2 regions of the Chryseobacterium arthrosphaerae genome follow, and region 1 is predicted to be linked to the other one. Evidence: riboswitches for the same ligand, from Rfam matches in the RefSeq annotation. Region 1 holds a riboswitch; the other holds the start of a gene.
What was found. Region 1 has a riboswitch for cobalamin ahead of BBI00_RS11275 (TonB-dependent receptor plug domain-containing protein). Riboswitches for the same ligand answer to the same signal wherever they lie in the genome.
Positions count from the first base shown of each region.

Region 2: it holds a riboswitch for cobalamin, as region 1 does, so the genes downstream of both, BBI00_RS10570 (acyl-CoA thioesterase) here and BBI00_RS11275 (TonB-dependent receptor plug domain-containing protein) in region 1, are expected to answer to the same signal.

Region 1 is NZ_MAYG01000001.1:2,506,755-2,511,508, reverse strand. Features, by position in the region: gene BBI00_RS11285 (helix-turn-helix domain-containing protein) at 1-1,248, opposite strand, end outside; gene BBI00_RS11280 (T9SS type A sorting domain-containing protein) at 1,461-2,774, shown strand; cobalamin riboswitch at 2,909-3,084, shown strand; gene BBI00_RS11275 (TonB-dependent receptor plug domain-containing protein) at 3,118-4,754, shown strand, end outside.
Region 2 is NZ_MAYG01000001.1:2,359,921-2,364,674, reverse strand. Features, by position in the region: gene BBI00_RS10590 (PspC domain-containing protein) at 1-1,391, opposite strand, end outside; gene BBI00_RS10585 (PadR family transcriptional regulator) at 1,403-1,732, opposite strand; gene BBI00_RS10580 (XAC2610-related protein) at 2,234-2,932, shown strand; gene BBI00_RS10575 (HD domain-containing protein) at 2,934-3,524, shown strand; gene BBI00_RS10570 (acyl-CoA thioesterase) at 3,581-3,964, opposite strand; cobalamin riboswitch at 4,081-4,261, opposite strand; gene BBI00_RS10565 (hypothetical protein) at 4,295-4,754, opposite strand, start outside.

The DNA of each region.
Region 1 (4,754 bases):
TTCCTCTTTTTCCTTTGAAATTTTGCCGGAGTCTTTACCCTGGACTTTTTCCAGCACTTCAGCCTTTTCTGTTGAACTGTTTGTTACAGAGTTGTTTTTCTGTTTCAGTTGGCTCTGCTTTTCAAAAAAATCAAATTGCTTTTTTAAGTCTTTATTTTTGTTTCTGATGATCAGAAAAAAGACCAGCAATCCAATGATGATCAAAAGTAAGGTAAGGATGAAGAACCAAAGTGATCCTAAGTAATTCTGCTTCTGAAATTCAAGGTTTTTGTTCTGATTGGTTTCCATGAGTTTTACAATATACCGTATTCCTTCTCTTGTATGAGCATCGTTCTGGGTCTTCAGATCAGTATAGGATTTATTGTATTGGTGATACTTCACATCGTCATGGAGAGCAAAATAATTCCTTGAAAGAGATTCATAGATTTTTATTTTTAAATTGTTGAAAGGAAGTTTTTCGATCAATGAGAGTCCGGTTTCCAGTTTTTCAGCTGATGTTTTATAATCCTGTTTTAAAAAATAATACCGGGATAAGCTTTCATAGGCTAAACTGAGAAGGAAAGGAGAGTTTTTCCTTTGTTCAAGATCTGAAATCACATGTTCTATGAGCTGTTTAGAGTCTTCCGGGTTATTTTGTCTCATCAGATAGGAAGAACGGAAGATATTGTTTTCAATCCTAATGATCCTGCTCTCTTCGTCATGATGGTTCAGGTATTGATCGCTTTTAGCAAGATTTTCCAATCCTGCACGATAATTTTTATTGATTCCAAAGTTGATAGCCTGCAATTGGAAAAGCTTGGCAGCTGTTGTTTTTAATTTCGGATCCGTACTTTTCAGTAGCCTGGAATCAGATAAAAGGGCCGTAATAATTTTCTTTGACTGGCTATACAATCCCAGATTCTGATATTGATCTGCAAGGCTGTAATCTCCAAAAACCTGTAAGAAATAAGAAAGATCTTTCTTCAGACCGGCATCTTCTTTTTGAGAATAAATATTGACAGACTGTACGTAGTCACCTTTCATGGCAAAAGCTTGCGAAATGATGTTCTGAAGTATTATTTTATGCTCCGTTCCCTGATCACTTACAAGAAGCCCCTGTGAATAGCTGATGCAGTCGTCAGGATTCTGATAGAGTTTCTGGAAGGCCTTATCTGCCAGAATATTGAAGTCGGGACCGGATTGTCCATTGATGACGATGGAATACAATATAAACAGCAACCCTAAAACCCGTCTACTACTTTCAGTCATTTTTACGGATAATATATTGCTTTTTAATTTTTTTTGAATGATTCTTCTGAAATCTGTCTTCAAAACGGATTGTTTTTATGTCGTTTGTTATCAGTGTTTTATGTTTTTAATTCTTTTGAAATTCATGAATTGTGAAAGTCAAATTCTTTTATTTTGGTAAATATAAGATTAATATTGTTTTCAATAATTTCAAATACTAAATATAATAATATATGAGAAAAATTTACAAAATGTCAATGAAAGTATTGGCGGCTTATTTCTTTCTTAATTTTAATATTGCGGAAGCACAGCTTACGGTAATGGGCTTGGGAAATTATAATGTAGGCTCAGTTTCTGACAGTGGAATCGTGAGTATGCATACCAGTGCCGGCGGAATATATAAATGGACTGCCGCCGGAGGACTTGAACAGATAGGAATGATCTCCAACGGATATCCGGCTGCAGGAAGAACCGTTGTTTCTAATGACGGAAAGAAAATAGCCTCTTCAGTTACCAATACCGCAACAGGATTTAATGAAATATCAACTTATGATATAGCAACTTCCACATGGGTAAACAGGGGAGGCCTTGTACCTACCGGCTGGGATGGGAGTGTAAGCTCTACATGGGGAATGTCAACGGACGGAAATACGATTGTAGGGCTGGGCTTTCTTACTGCAGCCAATGCACATGCCGTGAAATGGGATGAAACCGGCGGAATGGTAGACCTGGGAAGTATAGTACCGGGAAGAAGTTCAAGGGCAAATGCCATAAGTGCCAACGGAATGGTGATTGTAGGATGGCAGGATGAACCAACAGGAACAAGAAGCGGTGCAAAATGGGTAGATGGAGCCGAGACCTTCATTACAGATGGTAACGGGAATAACGTAGGTGAAGCAGGGGGCATTTCTGCGGACGGAAACACGATTATAGGAGCCGGAAACCCTAATCCCTATGTCTGGAATGCTACAAACGGGCTTACTTATATAACGCATCCCAATGCCTCATTCTTCTTCAAAGGAGGCGCTACAGGAATTTCTGCAGACGGTACAAAAGTCATTGGCTATTACAGGGCATTCGGAGCACCGCCAATGTCAGGAGAAGGTTTTATCTGGACATCGGAAAGCGGACGTATTAATCTTAATGATTATGCAGTAGGATTAGGTATTAATACCAACGGGGTAACGATGGGGCTGCCTCTTGCCATTTCCCAGGACGGAAAGAAAATTGCAGGTATGGGGACCGATTCTTCCAATCAGATGGTTGCTTTTTATCTGGATCTTACCAGCTACCTGTCTACCAAAGAACTATTAAAAGATAAAAATACAATAAGTATTTATCCTAATCCTGTTGCTGATATCCTGTATTTCAAGGGAACAGAAAAAATTGAAAAGGCGGAAATATATAATATGGCAGGACAAAAAGTAAAATCATATGATGCTGTAGAAGACCGTATTGATGTATCATCTTTATCCAATGGGGATTATATTCTTCAATATTCGGTAAAAAGAGGAAAACAGCAGACTTATAAATTCATCAAAAAATAATTTCATATTAAATACAAGTAGTGGTATGAACAGCTGTTTTCAGTAATGAGAGCAGCTGCTCTTTTGTATATATGTCGGAAAAACATAGTGCTTTGGGCGATATGTCTGGTTTTTGTCCAATACATATAAAAAACTATCTTTGCAAAAATTTTGGTTTCCAGTATTTTGGAATGAAAAGGGAATCGGGTGTAACTCCCGGACTGTCCCCGCAACTGTAGATCGCAATAAAAATTTCTGTAAAAAACCACTGTGAAAACGGGAAGGTGCAGAAAGCGAAAGTCAGGAGACCTGCCGGAATTATAATTTAAAAAACATATTGCTTTCGGAGGAAAAGTAAAAGAATATGGGTATAAAAAGATCTTTAGTACTGTTTTTTTCGTCTTATGGCTGTTTTCTTTTAGCACAGGAGAAGACCATAGATACTATTTATGTTTTCGACAATCAGATGAGCAGAGTGAAGCTCTTTCATCCTGTAAAAACCATCTCAGCAGAAGAAGTTGAAAAAAACTCAACCAACCTTTCCGAACTTCTCAGATTTCAATCTCAGGTTTATATTAAAGAAAATGGCCGTGGAGCGGTTTCTTCTCCATCTTTCAGAGGAACTACTGCTCAGCAGACTGCTTTTGTATGGAACGGCATTAATATCAACTCTAATTTTTTAGGACAGGGAGATATCAATAATATTGCTGCGTTCGGCTATGACCAGATCGGAATAAAAGCTGGCGGAGGGAGTGTTATCTACGGCAGCGGAGCCATTGGCGGGAGTATTCACCTCAATAATACCCTTGATTTTAATAAAGGTTTTCACGGGGCCCTATTTTCTGAGGTAGCATCTTTTAATACCTATAATAACTTTGTGAAAGGTTCTTACAGTAATGATAAGTTCAGTTTTAAGGTTTCGGGAAATCACTCGATAAGTAAAAACGATTATACAGTTGAGGAAGATTACAGAAAAATTTATAACAATGATAATGGACAGTATTATAATACTAATATTAATATAGCAGTTGCCTATAAGATAGCTCCGAAACATCAGGTTTCCTGGATATCAGAGATTTTTGATGGAAAACAACATTATCCTGTTCATTTCGGAGATCTGGAAAATAAAACAAAGTATGAAACTCAGAATCTTCGGAGTCTTGTTTCATGGGATTGGAATAATACAAAATTCAGTAATTCATTCAGGGCTGCTTACACAGAAGAGAATTTTCAATATTTTGGTACTCTTGGCAAGCCTGCAAGTAGTGGAGGAACAGGAAAAAACTATATTTTAAAAAACGATTTCAATTATTTTCTAAATTCAAAATGGAATATCAATATTATTGGTGAATTTCAGACCAATAAAGGAAAAGGAGAGGGGAGTTCAGGAATTGGAGATATTAGTAGGAATGCAGGGGCTGTTTCGGCCTTACTTCGTTATTTCCCAACAAAGGATTTACGTTTTGAAGCTGGAATTAAAAAAGATTTTGTTGAAGACATAAGTTCGCCAACTTTATTTTCTTTCTCAGGAAAATGGAATACAGCAAAATGGTATGAGCTGGAATTAAATGTTTCAAGAAATTTCAGAGCGCCTTCATTTAATGATTTGTATTGGGCTCTGGGAGGAAATAAAGATTTAAAACCTGAAACCTCTTATCAATTTGAGTTGAGAAACCTTTTTAAAATGGGAGTCTTTAAACTTTCTGTAGCTCCTTATTATATGAAAATTCAGGATATGATCCGTTGGCTCCAAACTCCTGCCGGATATTATGCTGCTTCCAATACTAATAGAGTGGAAGCATATGGACTGGAAACTCAGTTGGAATTAGAAAAACAGTTTGGAAAGCATATTTTGAAATCTAATCTGGGATATTCCTATACCAGGTCAACAGATCTCGATATTCAAAAGCAATTGATGTATGTTCCCTTACATAAATTTACCGGAAATATAGATTATCATTATGATTTTATGAAATTATATGTGCAGGGGATGTTTAACGG
Region 2 (4,754 bases), 150 kb from region 1:
ACTACCAGTTCATAGTTTACTCTGTAATCTCTGAATCTGTGCTCATACGGATACTTTACGAAGTTGGGAAGCATCACTTTATTGTCAACAACTTCTACAGGAACGGTAAGCTGAATTGGGAAGTTATATCCGTTGCCTTCTTTTTTGATGATCAGATAAGGCGTTTTGATATCCGGTTTTCTTGTCACTTCTACAGAAACATAGTCTTCTTCATAAACGTTTCTCTTATCTGAATAAATATCATCGTTATAGGCTTTGTAGTTCTGCGGGATGCTTACCTGTTTCATATCTACGTATACCGTATCAGAAGTTGTGTTGATCGCTATATTTTCAGTATCCTCCTTACTTCCTCTGTAGATCATGTTTTTCTTGGCCATGCTGATACCGAAGTATGTTCCAAGCCCGATCAGAAGAAGAAACAGACCTCCGACTACCCATCCGATGTTTCTCAGCTTTGTTTTTGGAGAGAAAATCTTGATGCTTAATAAGCTGAAGAGAATTGCAGGAATTAAGCTTCCGATCACCATCATGGCTGCCAGTACTTTATCCAGTCCCTGATCATCCATATAGAATCTGATCTCATTAGCTCCCGGGAAGTCCGTATCCATTCCGAAAAGCCCGAATAATACAAATACTCCTATAATACTTCCTACTGCCATCAATACGAAGATTCCGCCTACAATATATTTCAGTATATTCCATACTCCGCTTCCTGCGTTATTGATGTAAGGTTTGTTTTCGTTGTATATTTCTCCGACCCTCTGAGTAGATTCATTGGCAAACTGTACCAATTTATTAGACTCATTCTTAAGATTGTCGAAGTTCATAGGCTTTCCCTGCATTTTCAGGAAATCTGCTGCGGTTTCAGCTTTTGGAAGTACGATCCAAAGGATTACATATAGAAGTCCGATCAATGAAGAGGAAATGGCTGCCGTGAAAATTCCCAGAACGAAAACTCCAAGCCAGATGGCTCTCATGGCAGTAATGTCCATTCCAACGTATTGCGCTAAACCGGCACATACCCCTGCGATTTTTTGTTTTTCAGGATCACGGAACAGCTGTTTTTTGTCTGAATAGTTGGTTCCTGAATGGGTATTTTTAGTTGTGTTTTTTTCAGAAAAATAAGCTTCTTCCTGTTCTTCTATTTTCTCAGGCGTTCCGATCTGTGCGATTACTTTTTCTACATCCGTATCGTTGATCACTTCACGTTTTCCAAGAGAGTCTTTGAAGATCTCCACCATTCTTATTTCTATGTCATGCATTACCTCATCTGCCTCCGAAACATCCAGTGAGCTTCTAAGAGCGTTCAGGTAATCGCTGAGCTTTATATATGCGTGTTCTTCTATTGTAAAAGAAAAACCTGCGAGTCCTATTGAGAGTGTCTTGTTCATAGCTTTGTTTTTTAATTTTGTTGGGTGATTTGGTTGACTGAGGCTGTCAGTTCATTCCACGTATTGAGAAGTTCATCCAGGAAAAGTTTTCCTTTTTCTGTGATCTGATAATATTTTCTGGGTGGTCCTCCGGTAGATTCTTCCCATCTGTAGGAGAGAAACTCTCCGTTTTTAAGTCTTGTAAGAAGAGGGTAGAGGGTCCCTTCCACTACATCCAGTTTTCCTTTTTTCAGTTCATCAATCAGATCGGAAACATACATTTCACGGTTATTGATGAGACTTAGAATACAGAATTCCAGAATTCCTTTTCGCATTTGCGCTTTGGTATTTTCAGTATTCATCTTTGATAAGTTTTGTTAATTAAGGTTTATAGTTAGAAAAATGCCCCTAGCTAGTTGAGCGTATTCTAATTTTACATTACAAAGATATGTAAATAAAATGGTATTATGCAATACAAAGTAGTGAAATTTTTAAAATAAAATTATTAATCATTTGACAATCAGTATTATAAATTTTTAATTGAAAATTAATAAAAACAAAATCAAGTGCATTTTTTTGAAATTTGACTTGAATTGGGTTGAATAAGGAGGAAAATGTGTGGTGTTTTTAATGGTATTTGTGTCTGAACAGGTTTTAGCTAAAGCCAATGGAAGATTTTTATCGGTTGAGGATGGGCTGAAGCCTATTCCTATTGAATTTCAGAGACCCAAACGATAAGTAGACCAAGACCTCTTTGGAGGAAATGAATAGTAAAATATGAAACCGGAATTTTGAGATCGGTATTATGATTCGTATTTTTGTTATGAATTTTAAAAAACACTTCCAATCCATTTACTATTACTATGAATCTATTGAATAAGTTTAAGAATCTTTCGGCTTTCGTTGTTCTGGGGCCTTTGTGCTTTGCGCAATACCAGTTTGAAGTCAAAAATATCTCGAAAAATTATAGTGCTGTCATTCATTCTGAAAATTGTTATGATAGCAGATGTACAGGCAAAGGAACCGTAGAGTTGTTTAATAACAGCAATACCAGGGTACAGACCTTTGTATCTGATGACCTGGTAATAGACCTAAAGCCTGATCAAAAGCCAAAACCCGGAAAAATGATGGAGCTGGCCAAAGACCAGAGCGCTATTATCATCGATGATTTTAATTTTGACGGTACCGAAGATATAGCCTTAAGGAACGGAAATATGGGGAACTATCACAGTGCTTCTTATGATGTATATGTGTTCAACAGTACCAGAATGAGCTTTGTAAAAAGTAAAGAACTTACGGAACTTGCATCAAACGGATTTGATTTTTTTGGTGTTGACTCCCAACGCAAACGTCTGACTACTTTCGGAAAATCCGGTTGCTGTGATCTTTTTACTACAGAATACGCCGTAATCCCGAATAAAGGACTGGATAAAGTTTTTGAAAAAGAAGTGGATATGACCAATGAAGACCGTGTAAAAGTGATCACAAAAGAAAAAATAAAGAATAAATGGGTAACCAAAACCAGGATTTACTCATCAGAAGAATATAATAAACTAAAGTAAGATGAAGATACAGAAAGAGATTGATTTTATTCTGGCCGTAGATGCCCTGAAGAACGTGCAAAGAAGAAATTATAATGCAGATGACACCAGAAGAGAGAATACGGCTGAACACTCATGGCAGATCATTATCCTGGCACAGATCCTTTATCCTTATGCTAAAAACCGGGCAGATATCGATCTTTTAAGGGTGATCAGAATGCTTTCTATTCATGATCTGGTAGAAATTGAAGCAGGAGATACATTCCTTTTTGATGAAAAAGCCATGGTAGGAAAGTTTGAGCGTGAAAAAGCCTCAGCACAAAAGATCTTCGGAATCCTGGATGAGCCTCTACGCACAGAATTCTTTAATCTGTGGCTTGAATTTGAAGAAGAAAAAACACCGGATGCTATTTTTGCCTGTTCCATTGACAGGATCATGCCGTTTATCCTGAACTCCCATACCTCAGGAAAAAGCTGGACAGAAGCTGGCGTTACCGAAAAACAAATCAGAAATATGCTTGAAAATGCCATTACCAGAGCTTCCGATGAAATGGGAGAGGCTTTTGAGTTGTTGCTGAACAGAAGCCTGGAAACTGAAAAGGTTTTGAAGTAATACTTTTAAATCGTAGAAATAATAGATTCGGGCGGCCAAAGGCCGCCCGAATCTATTTATAAAATCTGAATTGGTTTTTTGAATTCATCGATGGCAACAAAAGTAAAGTCACCTACAATAGCCTTTTCTCTTTCATAGGAATACATCTGCTCTGTATAGATCTCTACACTTACTTTCATACTGGTCTTTCCAACGTATGAAACTCTTCCGATCAGTTCTACAATCGTTCCGGCAGGAATAGGTTTTTTAAAATCGATCTTGTCACTGCTTACGGTTACTACTCTCTTTCTTGCAAAACGGGTAGCTGCAATAAAGGCTACTTCATCCATCAGCTGCATGGCTGTACCTCCGAAAAGAGTATCATAATGGTTGGTAGTGTTTGGGAAAACCGCTTTAAAAATTCTGGTTTCGGCAGCTTCAATTCTTTCTTCTGTAGTCATATTTCATTATTAATTAAAGCGAAATGAAATCATATTAAAACAACAGAATAATGACAGGAACCTTAGAAATTCCTGAAACAATCCATCAGATCAATAAAACTTCAGATCGCGAAAGTTTCTTGTTTAAGAAAAAGGCAGGTCTCCTGACTTGTAACATCTTTTATCTCCTTCCCATGCCTCGCACAGTGGATCTTTTGATAAAGATTTCAGTTACTTACAGTTGCGCGACAGTCCGTGATTTTCACACGGTTCCCTTTTAATCTGCGGCTAGGCAGAACCAGTTTCTGTGATGAATAAGCGTTAAACTTTTCGGGGGCAAAAATAATGAATTTATTCCGGATTATGGTAAATAATCTGGCTGATCACTCTTCCTTTCTTGATGGTCCACAGGGTAGTATATCTGTTTTCCCCGGTACCATTGATCATATAAAGAAAAATATTATCATTGTCTAGGGCGGTTACTCCTACGTTTTCAAAATCCATAGTCGGCTGAAACATATTCTTGATCGCTTCTCTTACGAAAACCGAACCTCTTCCCGGCTGTTGTACCCGGATCGATTTGATCTCTGTCATTCCTTCAGGAAGATCGTTCCCTATTCCCCACGGCTTTACTTTATCGATGGTAAGAAGTTTGCCGTCTGCATCTTTTTCTTTCTTACGATAACCGGCATTGGAAGGGTAAACATCAATTACTACTTTGCTTCTCTGGGCTGTAGGGACTTTCGGGTCCGAGTTGTCTGTGAAGATCAGTGACCTTCCGTTCTTGGATTTTGATGGAGTATAGGCAGGA